4 regions of the Kitasatospora sp. NPDC058184 genome follow, and region 1 is predicted to be linked to each of the others. Evidence: riboswitches for the same ligand, from Rfam matches in the RefSeq annotation. Region 1 holds a riboswitch; each other region holds the start of a gene.

Region 1 (4,184 bases):
ACCAGCGCCCCCCGGTGGGGTGTTGCCACCAGGCGAGGGACCGGTGGCGCAGTTCGAGGGCGCTGTGACGGGTGCCGGTGTGGTGTTCCATCCCCGGCTGGAAGGGGACGCCGTGCAGGCGCCCGTCGGGGTCGAGGGTCGCGCGGATCTCCGCGAGGCCGCGTACGGTCGCCCACAGGGCGACGGGCCGGGGGGCGGGGACCGGCGCGGGCGCGGGCTCCAGCCATTCGTCGCGGAACAGCAGGGCGCAGTCCAGCCCGCAGCCCTGGGTGCCGTCGGCGCCGTGGCAGGTCGCGCCGGCCAGGGCGACGGTGCCCGACAGGCGCCGCACCCGGTAGTGGTCGTCGATCATGCGGCGCACGATGCGCTCGACCTGGTAGACGCCGCCGCAGAACGACCACTGGCTGCCGGTGAACCACAGGCCGCGGTGGCGGTCCTTGTCGTCGAGGGTGGCGCGCACCGCGGCCTCGTCCTTCACCCGGACCCAGTCCCCCTCGGCGAACCGGGAGGGCCGGCCGGGCGCCGGAATGTCGGCGCGGCGCTCGCGCAGGCCCTCGCGGGCGATCCTGGCGCGGCGCACGACGCCGAGTGGGGGAAGGTCGCGCAGGGGCAGGTTCTTGTACTGGCAGCGGTTCGCGGCGGTTCCGCAGAGCGGCTCCGCGGTATGGGTGAACCGTGATTCCTCAACGGCCATCAGTGAAATCCCATCGGGTCGGAGATATCGGCACAGGCTAGCGCACCCGGTCTTTTACGCGCTGGCTCGTCGGACCCTACCGGCGCCATGTCGAGAGAAATAACACTAGACGCACTAAGAGCCCCATGGGGTGAAACATCGTCGTTCCCAGGGAATTCTGGTCAGGGTCCGTGTTCATGTGCGTGTAATGTTTGCACCGTTGTCGGGGTGGAGTGGCCGAGTGGCTAGGCGGCGGCTTGCAGGGCCGTTCAGATGGGTTCGATTCCTATCTCCACCTTTTACTTCCGAGTTCTTTCGAGACATTTCGACCCGTGTCGAAAGGCGCGCCCGGAACAGGACGAGCGGTGCGGTCACCTGGGGCTCCGGGGCACATCACCCGGCGAAGGGAACGCTCATGTCCACCTCCCCCAGCGGCTCGGCCGCCGCGCTGCGCGCCGTCCGGGTCGCGGGGCCGGGTGCGGCCCCCGAACTGGTCGAGGTCCCCTCGCGGGAACCCGGTCCGGGAGCCGTGCGGATCACCGTGGAGGCGTGCGGGGTCTGCCACTCCGACCTGCTCATCGCCGGCGGCCTGCTGCCCGGCAGCACCTTCCCGATCACCGCGGGGCATGAGATCGCCGGCCGCGTCGACGCCCTCGGCGAAGGCGTGGAGGGCTGGCGGGTCGGCGACCGGGTCGCGGTCGGCTGGTACGGCGGCAGCTGCGGGCACTGCGACGCGTGCCGGGCGGGCGACGGCCTGCACTGCGCGCGGGTCGAGATCCCCGGCGTCGCCTATCCGGGCGGGTTCGCCGACTCCGTCGTCGTCCCGGCCGTGGCCCTGGCGGCGATCCCGGACGAGCTCACGGCGGTCGAGGCGGCGCCGCTGGCCTGCGCGGGGGTGACGGTCTTCAACGCCCTGCGCCGCTCCGCCGCACGGCCCGGGGACACCGTCGCCATCCTGGGGATCGGCGGACTCGGCCACCTGGGCGTCCAGTTCGCCGAGAAGATGGGCTTCCGCACCGTCGCCATCGCCCGCGGCCAGGAGAAGGGGCCGCTCGCGCTCCGGCTCGGCGCCGCCCACTACATCGACAGCACCGCGGGCGATGTCGCCGAGGCCCTACGGCGGTTGGGGGGCGCGAAGGTGGTCCTGTCCACCGTCACCAACGCGCCCGCCGTGGTGGCGACGATCGACGGGATCACCCGCCGGGGCGAGCTCGTCATGGTCGGACTCCCGGCGGAGCCGCTGCAGCTGAGCGCCCTGCAGCTGATCCAGGGCGACCGGAAGGTCTACGCGCACTCCTCGGGCATCGCGGTCGACACCCAGGACACGCTGCGCTTCGCGGCGCAGACGGGGGTGCGGGCCTGGGTCGAGGAGGTGCCGCTGGAGCGGACCGCGGCGGCGGTGGAGAAGATGGCCGCCAATCGGGCCCGCTTCCGCATGGTCGTCACCACCGGCCGCTGAGCGGCGGCCCTCGGAGCCGACCATCGGAGCCGACCATCGGAGCCGGCCCCTCGGGGCCGGCTCCCGGCGTGTCCGGGCAGGTGGACGGGGGTGAGCGGCCCTCCGGTGGCGCGGCGCGGGCGCGTACCCCTGGACTTACTAGGACGTCCAACTATATGGTCGACGGCAGGTCCGCGGTGTCAGGGAAGCCGGTGTGAGTCCGGCACGGTCCCGCCACTGTGACCGGGGAGTCCGTCCTCGCAGATGACGGCCACTGGCAGCCAGCCGGGAAGGCCTGAGGGCGTGCGGTGATCCGGGAGTCAGGATACCGGCCGCGGGTGGTTCGTGTTTTCCACGAGGATGGAGACGACACACATGACTCCGGGCTGCTTCCGTTCCACCGCGCCTGGCTGTCCCGTGCCGACGACCGCCGGGGCGCCCGCGTCCTGACGTACCGTCACACCGCCGTACGCCCGTGCCGAGGGGCGCACCACCGTGCGCCCGCCAACCGGCGGCGGCCTCCATTCCTCCTCTCCCCACCCCTGTCGAGAGTAGGAACCGATGGTCCGAGAACTGACCCACTTCATCGCCGGCAAGCCCACGGCCGGCACCTCCGGCCGCTTCGGCGACGTGTACGACCCCAACACCGGCCGGGTGCAGGCCCGGGTGCCCCTGGCGAGCCGCGCCGAGGTCGAGGCGGTGATCGCCGACGCCGAGCAGGCCCAGCCCGCGTGGGCCGCCTGGAACCCGCAGCGGCGGGCCCGTGTCCTGCTGCGCTTCCTCCAGCTCGTCGAGCAGGAGAAGGACGAGCTGGCCCGGCTGCTCTCCGCCGAGCACGGCAAGACCGTGGCCGACGCCCACGGCGACATCCAACGCGGCCTGGAGGTCGTGGAGTTCGCCGCCGGTATCCCGCACCTGCTGAAGGGCGAGTTCAGCGACAACGCCGGGACGGGCATCGACGTGTACTCGATGCGCCAGCCGCTCGGCGTGGTCGCGGGCATCACGCCGTTCAACTTCCCGGCGATGATCCCGCTCTGGAAGGCCGCGCCCGCGCTGGCCTGCGGAAACGCCTTCGTGCTCAAGCCCTCGGAGCGCGACCCCTCGGTGCCGCTGCGGCTGGCCGAGCTGTTCCTGGAGGCCGGGCTGCCGCCGGGCGTGCTCAACGTCGTCAACGGCGACAAGGAGGCCGTGGACACCCTGCTGGAGGACCCGCGGGTCCAGGCGCTCGGCTTCGTCGGCTCCACGCCGGTCGCCCAGTACGTGTACGCCACCGCCGCCGCGCACGGGAAGCGGGCGCAGTGCTTCGGCGGGGCCAAGAACCACCTGATCGTGATGCCGGACGCCGACCTCGACCAGGCGGCGGACGCGCTGATCGGGGCCGGGTACGGCTCGGCCGGGGAGCGCTGCATGGCGATCTCGGTGGCCGTTCCGGTGGGGGAGGCGACGGCGGACGCCCTGGTGGCGAAGCTGGTCGAGCGGATCGGCGCGCTCAAGGTCGGGCGCTCGGACGACCCGGCGGCGGACTTCGGCCCGCTGGTCGGCGCCGACGCGCTGGCGCGGGTGCGCGGCTACCTGGACCTCGGGGTCGAGGAGGGCGCCGAACTCGTCGTCGACGGACGGGACTTCCGGCTGGCGGGGCACGAGGACGGCTACTTCCTCGGGGCCTCGCTGTTCGACCGGGTCACGCCCGGCATGCGGATCTACCGGGAGGAGATCTTCGGCCCGGTGCTCACCGTGGTGCGTGCCGCCGACTACGAGGAGGCGCTGCGGCTGCCCAGCGAGCACGAGTTCGGCAACGGGGTGGCCATCTACACCCGGGACGGCGACACTGCCCGGGACTTCGCCCGCCGGGTGAACACCGGCATGGTCGGGGTCAACGTGCCGATCCCGGTGCCGATCGCCTACCACACCTTCGGCGGCTGGAAGCGCTCCGCGTTCGGGGACCTCAACCAGCACGGGCCGGACTCGATCCGCTTCTACACCCGCACCCGCACCGTCACCTCGCGCTGGCCCTCCGGGGCCAAGGAGGGCGCGAGCTTCACCATCCCGACGATGGGCTGAGGCGCGCCGTGC
Region 2 (4,184 bases), on a different contig from region 1:
CGGGCGCGAACGCAGGTAGTAGGTGGTCTTCAGACCGACCTTCCACGCGTAGGCGTACATCGAGCTGAGCTTGCCGATGGTCGGCGCCGCCATGAACAGGTTCAGGGACTGGCTCTGGTCCAGGTACGGCATGCGGGCCGCGGCCAGGTCGATCAGCGCGCGCTGCGGCAGCTCCCAGGCCGTCCGGTACAGCGAACGGACCCCGGCGGGCAGCCAGTTCAGGTCCTGGACGGAGCCGTTGGCGTCGCGCAGGGCGTCGCGGGTCTGCTGGTCCCAGACGCCGAGCTCCTTGAGCTCGCGCACCAGGTACGGGTTGACCTGGAGGAACTCGCCGGACAGCGTCTCGCGCTTGAACAGGTTGGACACCTGCGGCTCGATGCACTCGTACACGCCGGCGATGGACGCGATGGTCGCGGTCGGCGCGATGGCCAGCAGCAGCGAGTTTCGCAGGCCGGTCTCGGCGATCCGGGCGCGCAGCGCCGTCCAGCGGTCGGCCCACTGCGGGGCGGCCGTCGGGAAGTGGTCGATGTGCAGCTCGCCGCGGGCGGCGCGGGTCTCGCCGTACGCCTCGTGGCGGCCGAGCTGCTCGGCCAGGTCGGCGGAGCGCTCGTACGCGGTGAGCATGATGCGCTCGGCGATCAGCGTGGACAGGCGGGCGGCCTCGGCGGAGTCGAAGTCGATCCGCAGCTTGAAGAAGACGTCCTGGAGGCCCATCACGCCGAGGCCGACCGGCCGCCAGCGGGAGTTGGAGGTGCCGGCCTCGGTGGTCGGGTAGAAGTTGATGTCCACCACGCGGTCGAGGAACGTCACGGCCGTGCGGACGGTGGCGTCGAGGCGCTCCCAGTCCATGGCGCCGAGCAGGTCGTCGACCGTGGCACCGGGGGCCACGTGGGCGCCGAGGTTGACCGAGCCGAGGTTGCAGACGGCGGTCTCGGAGTCGTCCGTGACCTCCAGGATCTCCGTGCACAGGTTGGAGGAGTGCACGGTGCGGCCCGGCAGGGCGGTCTGGTTGGCGGCGCGGTTGGAGGCGTCCTTGAAGGTCATCCAGCCGTTGCCGGTCTGCGCCAGGGTGCGCATCATGCGGGCGTACAGGGTCTGCGCCGGGATGGTGCGGACGGCCTTGCCGGCCAGCTCGGCCTTGCGGTAGGCCTCGTCGAAGTCGGCGCCCCACAGGTCGACCAGCTCCGGCACGTCGGCCGGGGAGAACAGCGACCAGTCCTGGTTGGCGTTGACCCGGCGCATGAACTCGTCCGGGATCCAGTGCGCCAGGTTGAGGTTGTGGGTGCGGCGGGCCTCTTCGCCGGTGTTGTCGCGGAGCTCCAGGAACTCCTCGATGTCGGCGTGCCAGGTCTCCAGGTAGACGCAGGCCGCGCCCTTGCGGCGGCCGCCCTGGTTGACGGCGGCGACCGAGGAGTCGAGGGTGCGCAGGAACGGCACGATGCCGTTGGACTTGCCGTTGGTGCCGCGGATCAGGCTGCCGCGCGAGCGGATGCGCGAGTAGGACAGGCCGATGCCGCCGGCGTGCTTGGACAGGCGGGCGATCTGCGCGTAGCGGTTGTAGATCGAGTCCAGGTTGTCCAGCGGCGAGTCGAGCAGGTAGCAGCTCGACATCTGCGGGTGCCGGGTGCCGGAGTTGAAGAGCGTCGGCGAGGAGGTCAGGTACTCCAGGCGGCTCATCAGGCCGTACAGCTCGGCCACCTCGCGCACCGACTGCTCGGAGTCGCCGACCGCCAGGCCGCAGGCGACGCGGAGCAGGAAGTGCTGCGGGGTCTCGATCACCTTGCGGGTGATCGGGTGGCGCAGCAGGTAGCGGGACTGCACGGTGCGCAGGCCGAAGTACTCGAAGCGGTCGTCGCCGGCGGTGTCGATCAGCGCGTCCAGGGCGGCGGCGTGCTTGGCGACGAAGTCCGCGGTGGTGTCGCCGATCAGGCCCTCGGTGTGGCCGACGGCGATCGAGGCGGAGAAGGACACCGAGCCCTGGCTGTTCGCCTCGTCGACGATCTCCAGCGCGAGCAGGCGGGCGGCCAGCTTCGAGTACTGGGGGTCCTCGGCGATCATCGACGCGGCGGCGTCCACGGCCAGCCCGCGCAGCTCGGCGAAGTCCGAGCCGGCGTGGCGGCCGCGCAGCGCGGCGGCGGCGACATGGCCGGGGTCGACCTCGGTGAGGTCGGTGCTGCGGTCGGTGAGCAGCCGCAGCAGCGCGCCCCCGGGGTCGGAGACCGTCGGGTCGGTGAAGGCGGTACCGGAGCCCTGGGCGGGCAGGGTGGCTGAGGCAGCGGTGGTCAAGGCGCTCTCTCCTGGCGGCGATCGGCGGCGGTGCTCGGGGGGCCACCGGGCCGATCTGGGCAGGGGAGCACGGCGCGAACGCAAAAAAGCGTCGCGCGAGGTGACTCCCCGGCCCGCCCGCGAGGCCCGGAGGGGTACTGCTGGTGCCGGCGCGGCCTCTGCGGGAGGGCCGTGGCGCACGCCGTCGGCAGGTACTCGGACTCGCGGGGTGCGGCTGCTGGAGCCGCCCGCTCACCGCTGCGGGGCAGTCCCGGATTCGCACCGGGTTCCCCTGCATCGACAGCAGAAGCGAGCATACATGTTGTGCCGCCGGACTGCGGCGGCACCATATGTTGTGCCTGTCGTGTCGCGGATGTGCGTGGGCCGGGCGGCCGGTCAGTGCTTCAGATAGACCTTGTACGTGCTCGAATCGCCGGTCGGCGAGGTGAATTGGGCGACCAGCCGGTAGTGTCCGGCGGCGCCCAGGGCCTCGCCCAGGGCCCGGTCGGTGGCCCTCGGCGCGGTGCTGTCGAGGACGACCATGGTGAACCAGCCGTCCCGGATCGCGGCGACGCTGCCGTCGTCGCCGTGGTGCTCGACCCCGGCCCCGTCGCGGTAGTCGGTGCCGGCGCGCGCGGAGACCCACTGCTCGGGCTTGGAGACGCCGCCGAGGTAGTACTCGGCGAGTCCGTCGACCTCGGTGAGGTAGCGGCCCTGGGGCTCCGTGTGGACCCGCAGGACGGCCAGCAGGCGGCCGGAGTCGGGGCCGTTCTGGTAGCGCAGCGCGGACTGCTCCAGGCCGAGGGCGAGCAGGGCGACCCAGACCAGGATGCCGAGCTGGGGGTGGCGGAAGTGGGCGCCGACCAGCCGGGTCAGGCCGACCCCGGCGAGCGGGGCGGCCAGCAGCATGCCGTAGCCGAGGTGGCGGAACAGCGCGCCGGAGGTGCCGGTCCACAGGTGGGCGGCGGGGACCAGCAGGGCGGTGGCGGTCAGGACGGCCCCGAGCAGGGCGCGCCGGCCCCGGGTGGTGGGGAGGGGCTCCTTCTCCGGCGCGTCGTGCTCGGGCATCTGTTCGCGGCGCGCGTAGGCGATGGTGCCGGCCACCGCGAGGACGGTGAACAGGCCGGCCCACTGGAGCGTGCCGAGCAGGACCGAGCCGGCCGAGCCGGGGGCGTTGCCGCGCGAGGGCGACCACCCGGCGACCTTGCCGAGGGTGCCGTACGGGAGCAGTAGGACGAGGGTGCCGAGGGCCGTCAGCAGTGAGCGCAGGGCGGCCGGGCCCACCCGGTGGTACGGCCGGGCGCAGGCGAAGGCGAGGGCCACCAGGGCGGGGACGGCGAAGGCCGCGGAGTAGGCCGTGGCGCAGGCCAGCGCCGTGGGCGGGGCGGCGAGCAGGGCCAGGGCCGGATGGCGGCCTGCGGTGAACACCGTGGTCCAGGCCGAGAGGGCGACCAGCAGGACGGCGAGGGACTCGGGCGCGGCGTAGAAGCCGACCACGACGGTGGACTGGAGGACGGCGTACCCGGCGATGGCGCAGATGGCGACCCGCTCGTTGAACAGCCGCCGGGTCAGCGAGTACAGCAGGACCGTGGTGAGCAGTGCGAAGCCGAGGCTGAGCAGCCGGGTGCCCCAGATGCCGTTGGCGTCGGCGGCGGCGCCGGCCAGCGGCGGGTAGAGCCAGGGCGAGCCGTGCACCCGGTCGACCAGGTCGGTGGTGACCGGGGTGCCGTGCAGCAGGTGGGCCAGCTGCTGGCGGCCGGCGACCATGGCGGCGGCCTCGTCGGGGTGCGCGGCGGCCAGCAGGCGCAGCGAGAGGGCGGCCTGGACGGTGAGGACGGCGCCCAGCAGGCCGCGGGCGATCCACCGGCGCCGGGGGCTGGTGCCCGGGTCCCAGCCGATCGCGGGGACCTGCGGGATGG
Region 3 (4,184 bases), on a different contig from region 1:
CTGCCAGGCCGCGCCCTGCCGCAACGCCTACCTGGACACCTCGACCAACCGCTCCCGCCGCTACTGCTCGGACCGCTGCGCGACCCGCGCCAACGTGGCCGCCTACCGGGCCCGCAAGCGCCTGGAGGCGGAGGCGGCGGCCCGGGCGTAGCGGCCCGCTAGACCTCCTCGACCCAGGCGCCGAGCCGGCGGGCCAGGCCCGGCACCCGGGCCAGCCGCGGGGTGAGCAGCAGCCGCTCCAGCCGGCGCCCCGGCGCCAGCCAGACCGGGCTCGGGCGCAGCCGCAGCAGCACCCGGCCGAGCACCAGCTCGTCCGGGACGGCGCCGTAGCTGCGGCTGTCGCTGTCCACCGGGCGGTTGTCGGAGAGCAGCCACCAGCCCGTGGCCCGGCGCTCGGCGGCCCGCTTCACCACCAGCAGGTCCTGCTGGAAGGGGTGCCGGAAGACCACCACCGCGCCGGGCCGGATCGGCGCGCCGTAGCGGACCAGCAGCCGGTCGCCCTCGCGCAGGGTCGGGACCATCGACGGCCCCGCCACGTCGACCAGCCCGAACGGCAGCGCGCCGCCCGGGCCGCGCTCCCCCGCCCCGGCGCCCTCCGCTCGCGTGCTCCGCGCCACGACTCCTCCTCCCGCCCCCGCTCGCGCCCCCAGTCTGCCGTACGGACCGCCGTCCGTCCGATGTCCGGATTGCGCCGGTTCCCGGTCCGTCTTTCGCCCTAGGCCCACCGCCCGATCGCGAAACCGGGAGGGCGGAAGGGTAATCTCGGGCGCGGGAAGACGATCTAAGGAAGGACTCCCATGTTCTCTCGTCTGTTTGCACCGCGCGCCACCGTCCACGCCCACTGCGACCTGCCCTGCGGCGTCTACGACCCCGCGCAGGCCAAGCTGGAGGCCGAGTCGGTCAAGGCCACCCAGGAGAAGTACCAGGCCAACGAGGACCCGCACTTCCGCGCCCGCGCCGTCATCATCAAGGAGCAGCGCGCCGAGGCCGTCAAGCACCACATCTCGGTGCTGTGGAGCGACTACTTCAAGGCCCCGCACTTCGAGAAGTACCCGCAGCTGCACCAGCTGATCAACGACACCCTGAAGGCCGCCTCGGCCGCCAAGGCGTCCACGGACCCGGCCACCGGCCAGGCCCTGCTCGACCTGATCGCCCAGGTCGACAAAATCTTCTGGGAGACCAAGCAGGCCTGAGCCTGACGCGTCGCCACCCGACCGCCCCCGTCCGCACCGCCGGACGGGGGCGGTCGTGCGTTCACGTCCGACCCGGCTCGGTAAGGGTTGCCTGCCCTGAGTGGCTGTTATGCTGCCAGGGCGTCCGAGGGGGAAGTCCGGTGCGAATCCGGCGCTGACCCGCAACGGTGAGCACGGCCCGTACCCGCCCGTACGGCCGCGCCAGCCCGATCGCCCTCGGCCGCCGACCTCCCGACAACTCGCCGCGGACTGCGAGGGGAACGGCGCCCCGGCACGCCCCCGGCCCGCGCCCGCCCCGGCGCGCTCCCGGCCCGAGGCAAGGCGCACCCGTGAACCGCGCACCCGTCAACCGTGCAGTCGGCCCGCCCGCTCGCCGAATACCCGTCGTCCCGCTCGCCGCCGGACTCGCCGCCGCCCTGCTGCTCTCCCTGGTCTGCGGGGTCGCCCTCGGCTCCTCCGGGCTCGGCCTGCCCCGGGTGCTGCGGCTCCTGGGCGCCGGGCTGACGGGCGGCCGGCTGGACGCGGACGAGGCGGCCGCGTACGCGATCGTCTGGGAGATCCGGCTGCCGCGCACCGTGCTGGCCGCCGTGGTCGGCGCCGGGCTGGCCGCCTGCGGGGTCGCCGTCCAGGCCCTGGTGCGCAACGCGCTGGCGGACCCCTTCGTGCTCGGCATCTCCTCCGGCGCGGCCGTCGGCGCCAACGCCGTGATGCTGTTCGGCGCCTTCGCCTCGCTCGGGGTGTGGGCGATCTCCGCCTCCGCCTTCGGCTCCGCGCTGGCCGCCATGACCCTGGTCTACGTCGCGGCCCGCACCGCGTACGGGCTCACCCCGCTGCGGCTGGTGCTCACCGGCACCGCGCTGTCCTACGGCTTCTCCGCCGCCACCACCCTGATGGTCTTCGCCGCCGACCGCGGCGAGGCCGCCCGGGACGTCATGATGTGGCTGCTCGGCAGCCTCGGCGGCGCCACCTGGGGCAAGGTGCCGATCGCCGCCGTCACCGTGCTGGCCGGGCTCGCCTACCTGGCCTGCACCGCCGGGCGGCTGGACGCGCTCGCGATGGGCGACGAGACCTCCGCCTCGCTCGGCGTGGACCCGGACCGGCTGCGCCGCGAGCTGTTCGTGGTGACCGCCGCCGTCACCGGCACCGTGGTCGCGGTCAGCGGAGCGATCGGCTTCGTCGGGCTGCTGATGCCGCACCTGGCGCGGATGCTGGTCGGCGCCGGGCACCGCCGGGTGCTGGTGGTCGCGCCGCTCGCCGGGGCGCTGCTGCTGGTCTGGGTGGACATCGCCTCGCGCACCCTGCTGGCGCCCGCCGAACTGCCCGTCGGGGTGTTCACCGCGGTGCTCGGCGTGCCCGCCTTCCTGGTGATGATGCGCCGCCGCGGCCAGGCCTTCGGAGGTGCCCGGTGACCGCGACGACCGACCCGACCCCGGTGCACGCCCAGGACCTCGCCGTCGACGGCGTCTCGGTGGAGCTGGCCGGCACCCGGCTGGTCCACGAGGTGAGCCTGGCGGCCGCCGCCGGACAGGTGGTCGGCCTGATCGGCCCCAACGGCAGCGGCAAGTCGACCCTGCTGCGCTGCGTCTACCGGGTGCTGAAGCCGGCCGGCGGCGTGGTCCGGCTGGCCGGCGACGACCTGCACGCCCTCACCGCCCGCGAGAGCGCCCGCCGGGTGGCCGCGCTGACCCAGGAGCACTCCGCCGAGTTCGACTTCACCGTCGCCGAGGTGGTCGCCATGGGCCGGCTGCCGCACCGCCGCGGCTTCGGCGCCCAAGTCGACGGGGACGAGCGGCGCTGCGCCGAGGCGCTGCGCAAGGTCCGGGCCGGGCACCTCGCCGAGCGGGGCTTCCTGAGCCTGTCCGGGGGCGAGAAGCAGCGGGTGCTGTTCGCCCGCGCGCTGGTCCAGGAACCGCGCCTGCTGGTGCTCGACGAACCCACCAACCACCTCGACATCGCGCACCAGTTGGAGGTGCTGGCGCTCGCCCGCGAGGCCGGTCCGACGGTGCTCACCGCGCTGCACGACCTCAACCTGGCGGCGGGCCACTGCGACCTGCTGTACGTCCTGCGGGACGGCCGGATCGTCGCCTCCGGGCCGCCCGACGAGGTGCTCCGACCCGCCCTGCTGGCCGAGGTGTTCGGCGTCCGGGGCACCCCGGTGCGCCACCCGGAGACCGGCGCCCTCCAGCTGCTCTTCGACCGCCTCCCCTGACCCCCAAGGAACTCCCGTGCGCACCAAGGCCGTTGCCGCCACCGCCCTGCTCGCCCTCGGACTCGTCGGCTGCGGCGCCGAGATCGCCCCGAAGGAGGCCGCCACCGCCTCCGCCCACTACCCCGTGACGGTGGACAACTGCGGGGAGAAGCTCACCTTCGCGCAGAAGCCCGCCCGGGTGGTGACCAACGACGTCAACATCACCGAACTGATGCTCTCGCTCGGCCTCGCCGACCGGATGGCCGGCTACGTGATGCCCGACGACAAGGGGAAGATCGACCAGGTCGCCTGGAAGGACGGCTACCAGCAGACCACCTGGCTCTCCAAGAAGATCCTCACCAAGGAGATCGCGCTGGACGCCAAGGCCGACCTGGTCTTCGCCGGCTGGCACTACGGCTTCGACGAGGGCAGCGGCGTCACCCCGCAGGCCTTCAAGGCGCTCGGCGTCGACTCGTACGTGCTCAGCGAGTCCTGCCGCAGCGGCAAGGGCACCGAGCGCGGCGTGATGGACCCGCTGGAGGCGCTCTACACCGACCTGGCCAACCTCGGCGAGATCTTCGACGTCAAGGACCGCTCCGACCAGCTGATCGCGGACTTCAAGGCGCGGATCGCCGCCGTCCCGCAGCCCGAGCGCCGCCCCTCCGTCTTCCTGTACGACAGCGGGCAGGACAAGCCGTACACCGCCGGGAAGTTCGCCGCCGCCAACGAGATCATCGCCAAGGCCGGCGGGACCAACATCATGGGCGACCTCGCCGACAGCTGGGTCACGGCCGGCTGGGAGA
Region 4 (4,184 bases), on a different contig from region 1:
GGGATCGAGCCGCACCGGAAGTCGGCCGGGCCGACTTTTCACGCGGGCCCGGAGGAATGGGAGGAACGTTCATTCCCGGACGGGGGGAATCGCACCGGGAAAAGCGGCGGGGACCAGCCGAAAACGCCCTCGCGCACAGGGGGGGTGGTTGAGCCCCTAGAGGAGCGGGGTGAGCCAGCGGCGGAGGAGTTCGGTGTAGCGGTCGGGGGCGGTGTTCCAGAGGGTGGCGTGGTCGGCGCCGGGGAAGGGCTGGAGGCTCACCACGTCGCGGCGGGCGGCGGCCAGCTTCTCGGCGGCGCCGAAGGGCGCGATCCGGTCCTCGGGGCTGTGCAGGAGGAGGGTCGGCACCCGCAGGTCGGTGCCGTCGGCGATGCGGCCGAAGTCGGCGAGGTCGACCCCGGTGCGGCCCTCGGCGGCGAGGGCGCCGAGCTCGGCGGCGACGCCCTGGAAGCCGGCCCGAGCGGCGTCCCGGCGGGCGGAGGCGGGCAGGTCGAGCACGGGCGAGTCGAGGATCAGACCGCGGACGGCGTGCGACCAGGCGGAGCGGGCCACGGTCTGCAGCACGATGGTCGCGCCGACGGACCAGCCGTACAGGATCACCTTGCCCGCGCCGCTGTCGAGCGCCAGCCGTACCGCCGCCTCGATGTCGCGCCACTCGGTCTCGCCGAAGTGGCTGAGCCCGTCCGGGGAGGCGGGGGCGCCCCGGTCGCCGCGGTAGGTGACGGCGAGGGCGGGCAGGCCGAGCCGGTCGAGGACGGGGAGCACCGGGAGGGTCTGCCGGCGGTCGTCGCCGGGGCCGTGCACCAGGATCACCCAGGTGCCGCGCTTGCCGTCGAGCCGCCAGGCGGGGAGGGCGCCGAGCTCGCCGTCGGCGGTGGTGTCGGAGAAGGCGAGGCCGAGCGCCTCGGTGGGGTCGCCGAGGTGGACCTGCGGGGTGAAGCGGACCTCGGTGCCGGGGACGAGGGTGCCCCGGTCGGCGCGGACCAGCCGACGGGTGACGCCCTGTTCGTCGGCGTGCAGCACCTCCTCGACGACCGCGTGCCCGCCGTCCGCCCACTCCACCGCCCAGCGGCCGGGGCGCAGGCTCGCGGGGCCGCGGGTGAAGGTGACCCGGCCGGCGGCGAGGGCGCGGACCTGGACCGGCCCGGACTCCTGGACGGCGGTCACCGGACGGACCATCCGCTCGGAGGCCCGGCGGCCGACCACCAGCACGGCGGCCCCCACCGCGGCGGCCGCCACGACGGCGGCGGTTCCCCAACGCATCTCGCTCCCCGCTCTGTTGTTCACGGACGTCGTTCACGGACGTTCTTCACGGACCGGACGGTGTTCGAGCCCCAGTTCACCGGCGCTCCGCCCGAGCGGCCACCGGGCTGGGCCGTCCGGGTCACCCGGCGGGCGCTCCCGGGGTGCTCAGGGCGGTACTCAGGGCGGTACTCAGGGGGTGCCCGTGGCGGGGGTCGGGGCGGGGCCGCGCCGGGCGATCCGACAGGGCGTCAGCGGCGTCCCCGTGTGACCAACCCCTCCGTGACCTCGGTTGACTCCCGGTTCGGGCCCGTGATGGGATCCTGGGGCCAAACGGAGGCATGGAGAGGAAGCCGGTGGAAGTCCGGCGCGGTCCCGCCACTGTCACCGGGGAGCACGCTCGGAACATCGCCACGGCGGGCCGTCGACGGCCGCTGGAAGGCTCCGGGGGTGCGTTCGACCCGGAAGCCAGGAGACTCTCGCCGCCGTCACGTCGATCCAGGGCGCGGACCCTGAGTGAGGACACGCACGCGATGCAGGCTGCCCCGCCCGGCCGGACTCCGAGCTGCCCTCCGCCGTGCGGCCGATGACCCCGCGCGCGCCTTCCCCCGCTCCGCGCCCGCTGACCCGAGCCTCGCGCCCGCTGGCCCGCGCCGCCGTGTTCGCACTCGGTGCCGCCGCGGGCTACGCCGCCGACGCCCGCTTCGCCGACCCCCGCCGGGGCCACCCGGTGGCCGTCTTCGGCAGCGCCGCGACCCGGCTGGAGCGGCGGCTGTGGCGCGACGACCGCGCCGCCGGGGCCGGGTACACCGCGCTGTGCGTGGGCGCGGTCGCGGCGGGCGCGCTCGCCCTGGACCGTACGGTGGGCCGGCGCCCGCTGGGCCGGGCGGCGCTGGCGGCGGCCGCGACCTGGACGGTGCTCGGCGGCACCTCGCTGACCCGGGAGGCCCGCACCATCGGCCGCTCGCTGGCCGCCGGCGACCTCGCCGCCGCCCGGGAGCGGCTGCCGCACCTGTGCGGGCGGGACCCGAGCGCGCTGGACGGGCAGCAGATCGCCCGGGCGGTGGTCGAGTCGGTGGCCGAGAACACCGCCGACGCCGTGGTGAACGCGCTGACCTGGGGCGCCCTGGCCGGCACCCCCGGCCTGCTGGCCTTCCGCGCCGTGAACACCCTGGACGCCATGGTCGGCCACCGCTCGCCCCGCTACGCCCGGTTCGGCTGGGCCTCGGCCCGGCTGGACGACGTGGCGGGCTGGCCGGGCGCCCGGCTGACGGCGCTGCTGACCGTGGCCGCCGCCCCCGAGCCCCGGACCGCCTGGCGGGTCTGGCGGCGCGACGGCTCCGCGCACCCGAGCCCGAACGCGGGCCAGGCCGAATCGGCGTTCGCCGGCGCGGTGGGCGTCCGACTGGGCGGCACGCTGCGGTACGGCGAGCGGGTGGAGCACCGGCCTGTCCTGGGCGCGGAGCTGCGGCCGGTGACGGTGGACGACATCGAGCGGGCCTGCGCGCTCTCCCGGCGGGTGGGCGCACTGGCGCTGGGTACGACGGTCGCGGGGCACGTCCTGCTGCGGGCACTGCTGAAGAAGAGGGGACGGGCATGAGCAACGCACTGCTGGTCGCGGGGACGACCTCGGACGCGGGCAAGAGCGTGGTGACGGCCGGGATCTGCCGGTGGCTCGCCCGCCAGGGCGTACGGGTCGCGCCGTTCAAGGCGCAGAACATGTCGCTCAACTCCTTCGTCACCGCCGACGGCGCCGAGATCGGCCGCGCCCAGGCGATGCAGGCGCAGGCCGCCCGGGTGGAGCCGGAGGCGGCGATGAACCCGGTGCTGCTCAAGCCGGGCGCGGACGGCCGCAGCCAGGTGGTGCTGCTCGGCCGACCGGTGGCCGAGGTCGGCGCGCTGGACTACCGCGAGCGCAAGCCCGTCCTGCTGGAGCGCGCCCTGGAGTGCCTGGCCGACCTGCGCGGCCGCTACGACGTGGTGGTCTGCGAGGGCGCGGGATCGCCCGCCGAGATCAACCTGCGCGACCGCGACATCGCCAACATGGGCCTGGCCACGGCCGCCGCCCTGCCGGTGGTGGTGGTCGGGGACATCGACCGCGGCGGGGTCTTCGCGGCGATGTACGGGACGCTGGCGCTGCTGTCGGCGGAGGACCAGCGGCACGTGGCGGGCTGGTTCGTCAACAAGTTCCGCGGCGACGCGCGGCTGCTGGCGCCCGGGCTGGAGATGCTGCACGAGCTGACCGGCCGTCCGGTGCTGGGCACGCTGCCGATGCTGCCCGGGCTCTGGCTGGACGCCGAGGACTCGCTGGACCTGTCCACCGTGGCGGACCGGGCGGACGGGCCCGGGCCGCTCGGCGCGGACGTGCTGCGGGTGGCCGTGGTGCGCTTTCCCCGGCTGTCCAACTTCACCGACATGGACGCGCTCGCGCAGGAGCCGGGCGTGCTGGTCCGCTGGGCGACCAGGCCGGAGGAGCTGGCCGACGCCGACCTGGTGGTGCTGCCCGGTACCCGGGCCACCGTCGCGGACCTCGCCTGGCTGCGCGAGCGCGGCCTGGAGCCGGCCCTGAAGGCGCGGGCGGCGGCCGGACTGCCGGTCCTCGGGGTCTGCGGCGGCTACCAGATGCTGGCGCACTCGATCGTGGACGAGGTCGAGTCGAAGGCGGGCGCCGTCGACGGTCTCGGGCTGCTGCCGACGCGGGTGCGGTTCGGCGTCGAGAAGGTGCTGGCGCGGCCGGTCGGCGAGGCGTTCGGGCAGCGGGTCGAGGGCTACGAGATCCACCACGGGGTGGTGACCGTGGAGGGGGGCAGTCCCTTCCTGGACGGCTGCCGGGTCGGCCCGGTCTGGGGCACGACCTGGCACGGCGCGCTGGAGAGCGACGGGTTCCGCCGCGAACTCCTGCGCGAGGTCGCCGAGTTGTCCGGCCGGGCGTTCGTCCCGGC

The links. A riboswitch is a leader RNA that binds a small molecule or an ion and turns the genes downstream of it on or off. The one in region 1 is predicted to bind cobalamin.
Region 2: it holds a riboswitch for cobalamin, as region 1 does, so the genes downstream of both, ACFVXH_RS09725 (ribonucleoside-diphosphate reductase subunit alpha) here and ACFVXH_RS18005 (CoA-acylating methylmalonate-semialdehyde dehydrogenase) in region 1, are expected to answer to the same signal.
Region 3: it holds a riboswitch for cobalamin, as region 1 does, so the genes downstream of both, ACFVXH_RS09870 (iron ABC transporter permease) here and ACFVXH_RS18005 (CoA-acylating methylmalonate-semialdehyde dehydrogenase) in region 1, are expected to answer to the same signal.
Region 4: it holds a riboswitch for cobalamin, as region 1 does, so the genes downstream of both, ACFVXH_RS20415 (cobalamin biosynthesis protein) here and ACFVXH_RS18005 (CoA-acylating methylmalonate-semialdehyde dehydrogenase) in region 1, are expected to answer to the same signal.

Annotation. Positions count from the first base shown of each region.
Region 1 covers NZ_JBHVVE010000008.1:226,972-231,155, forward strand. The annotation lists gene ACFVXH_RS17990 (hypothetical protein) at 1-694, opposite strand, end outside; tRNA gene ACFVXH_RS17995 (tRNA-Cys) at 901-971, shown strand; gene ACFVXH_RS18000 (alcohol dehydrogenase catalytic domain-containing protein) at 1,089-2,132, shown strand; cobalamin riboswitch at 2,272-2,463, shown strand; gene ACFVXH_RS18005 (CoA-acylating methylmalonate-semialdehyde dehydrogenase) at 2,673-4,172, shown strand; gene ACFVXH_RS18010 (acyl-CoA dehydrogenase family protein) at 4,181-4,184, shown strand, end outside.
Region 2 covers NZ_JBHVVE010000004.1:246,074-250,257, forward strand. The annotation lists gene ACFVXH_RS09725 (ribonucleoside-diphosphate reductase subunit alpha) at 1-2,262, opposite strand, end outside; cobalamin riboswitch at 2,455-2,589, opposite strand; gene ACFVXH_RS09730 (glycosyltransferase family 39 protein) at 2,662-4,184, opposite strand, start outside.
Region 3 covers NZ_JBHVVE010000004.1:279,765-283,948, reverse strand. The annotation lists gene ACFVXH_RS09885 (CGNR zinc finger domain-containing protein) at 1-151, shown strand, start outside; gene sodX (nickel-type superoxide dismutase maturation protease) at 159-521, opposite strand; gene sodN (superoxide dismutase, Ni) at 798-1,193, shown strand; cobalamin riboswitch at 1,275-1,400, shown strand; gene ACFVXH_RS09870 (iron ABC transporter permease) at 1,523-2,602, shown strand; gene ACFVXH_RS09865 (ABC transporter ATP-binding protein) at 2,599-3,402, shown strand; gene ACFVXH_RS09860 (ABC transporter substrate-binding protein) at 3,419-4,184, shown strand, end outside.
Region 4 covers NZ_JBHVVE010000010.1:62,629-66,812, forward strand. The annotation lists gene ACFVXH_RS20410 (alpha/beta hydrolase family protein) at 157-1,263, opposite strand; cobalamin riboswitch at 1,588-1,721, shown strand; gene ACFVXH_RS20415 (cobalamin biosynthesis protein) at 1,829-2,842, shown strand; gene ACFVXH_RS20420 (cobyric acid synthase) at 2,839-4,184, shown strand, end outside.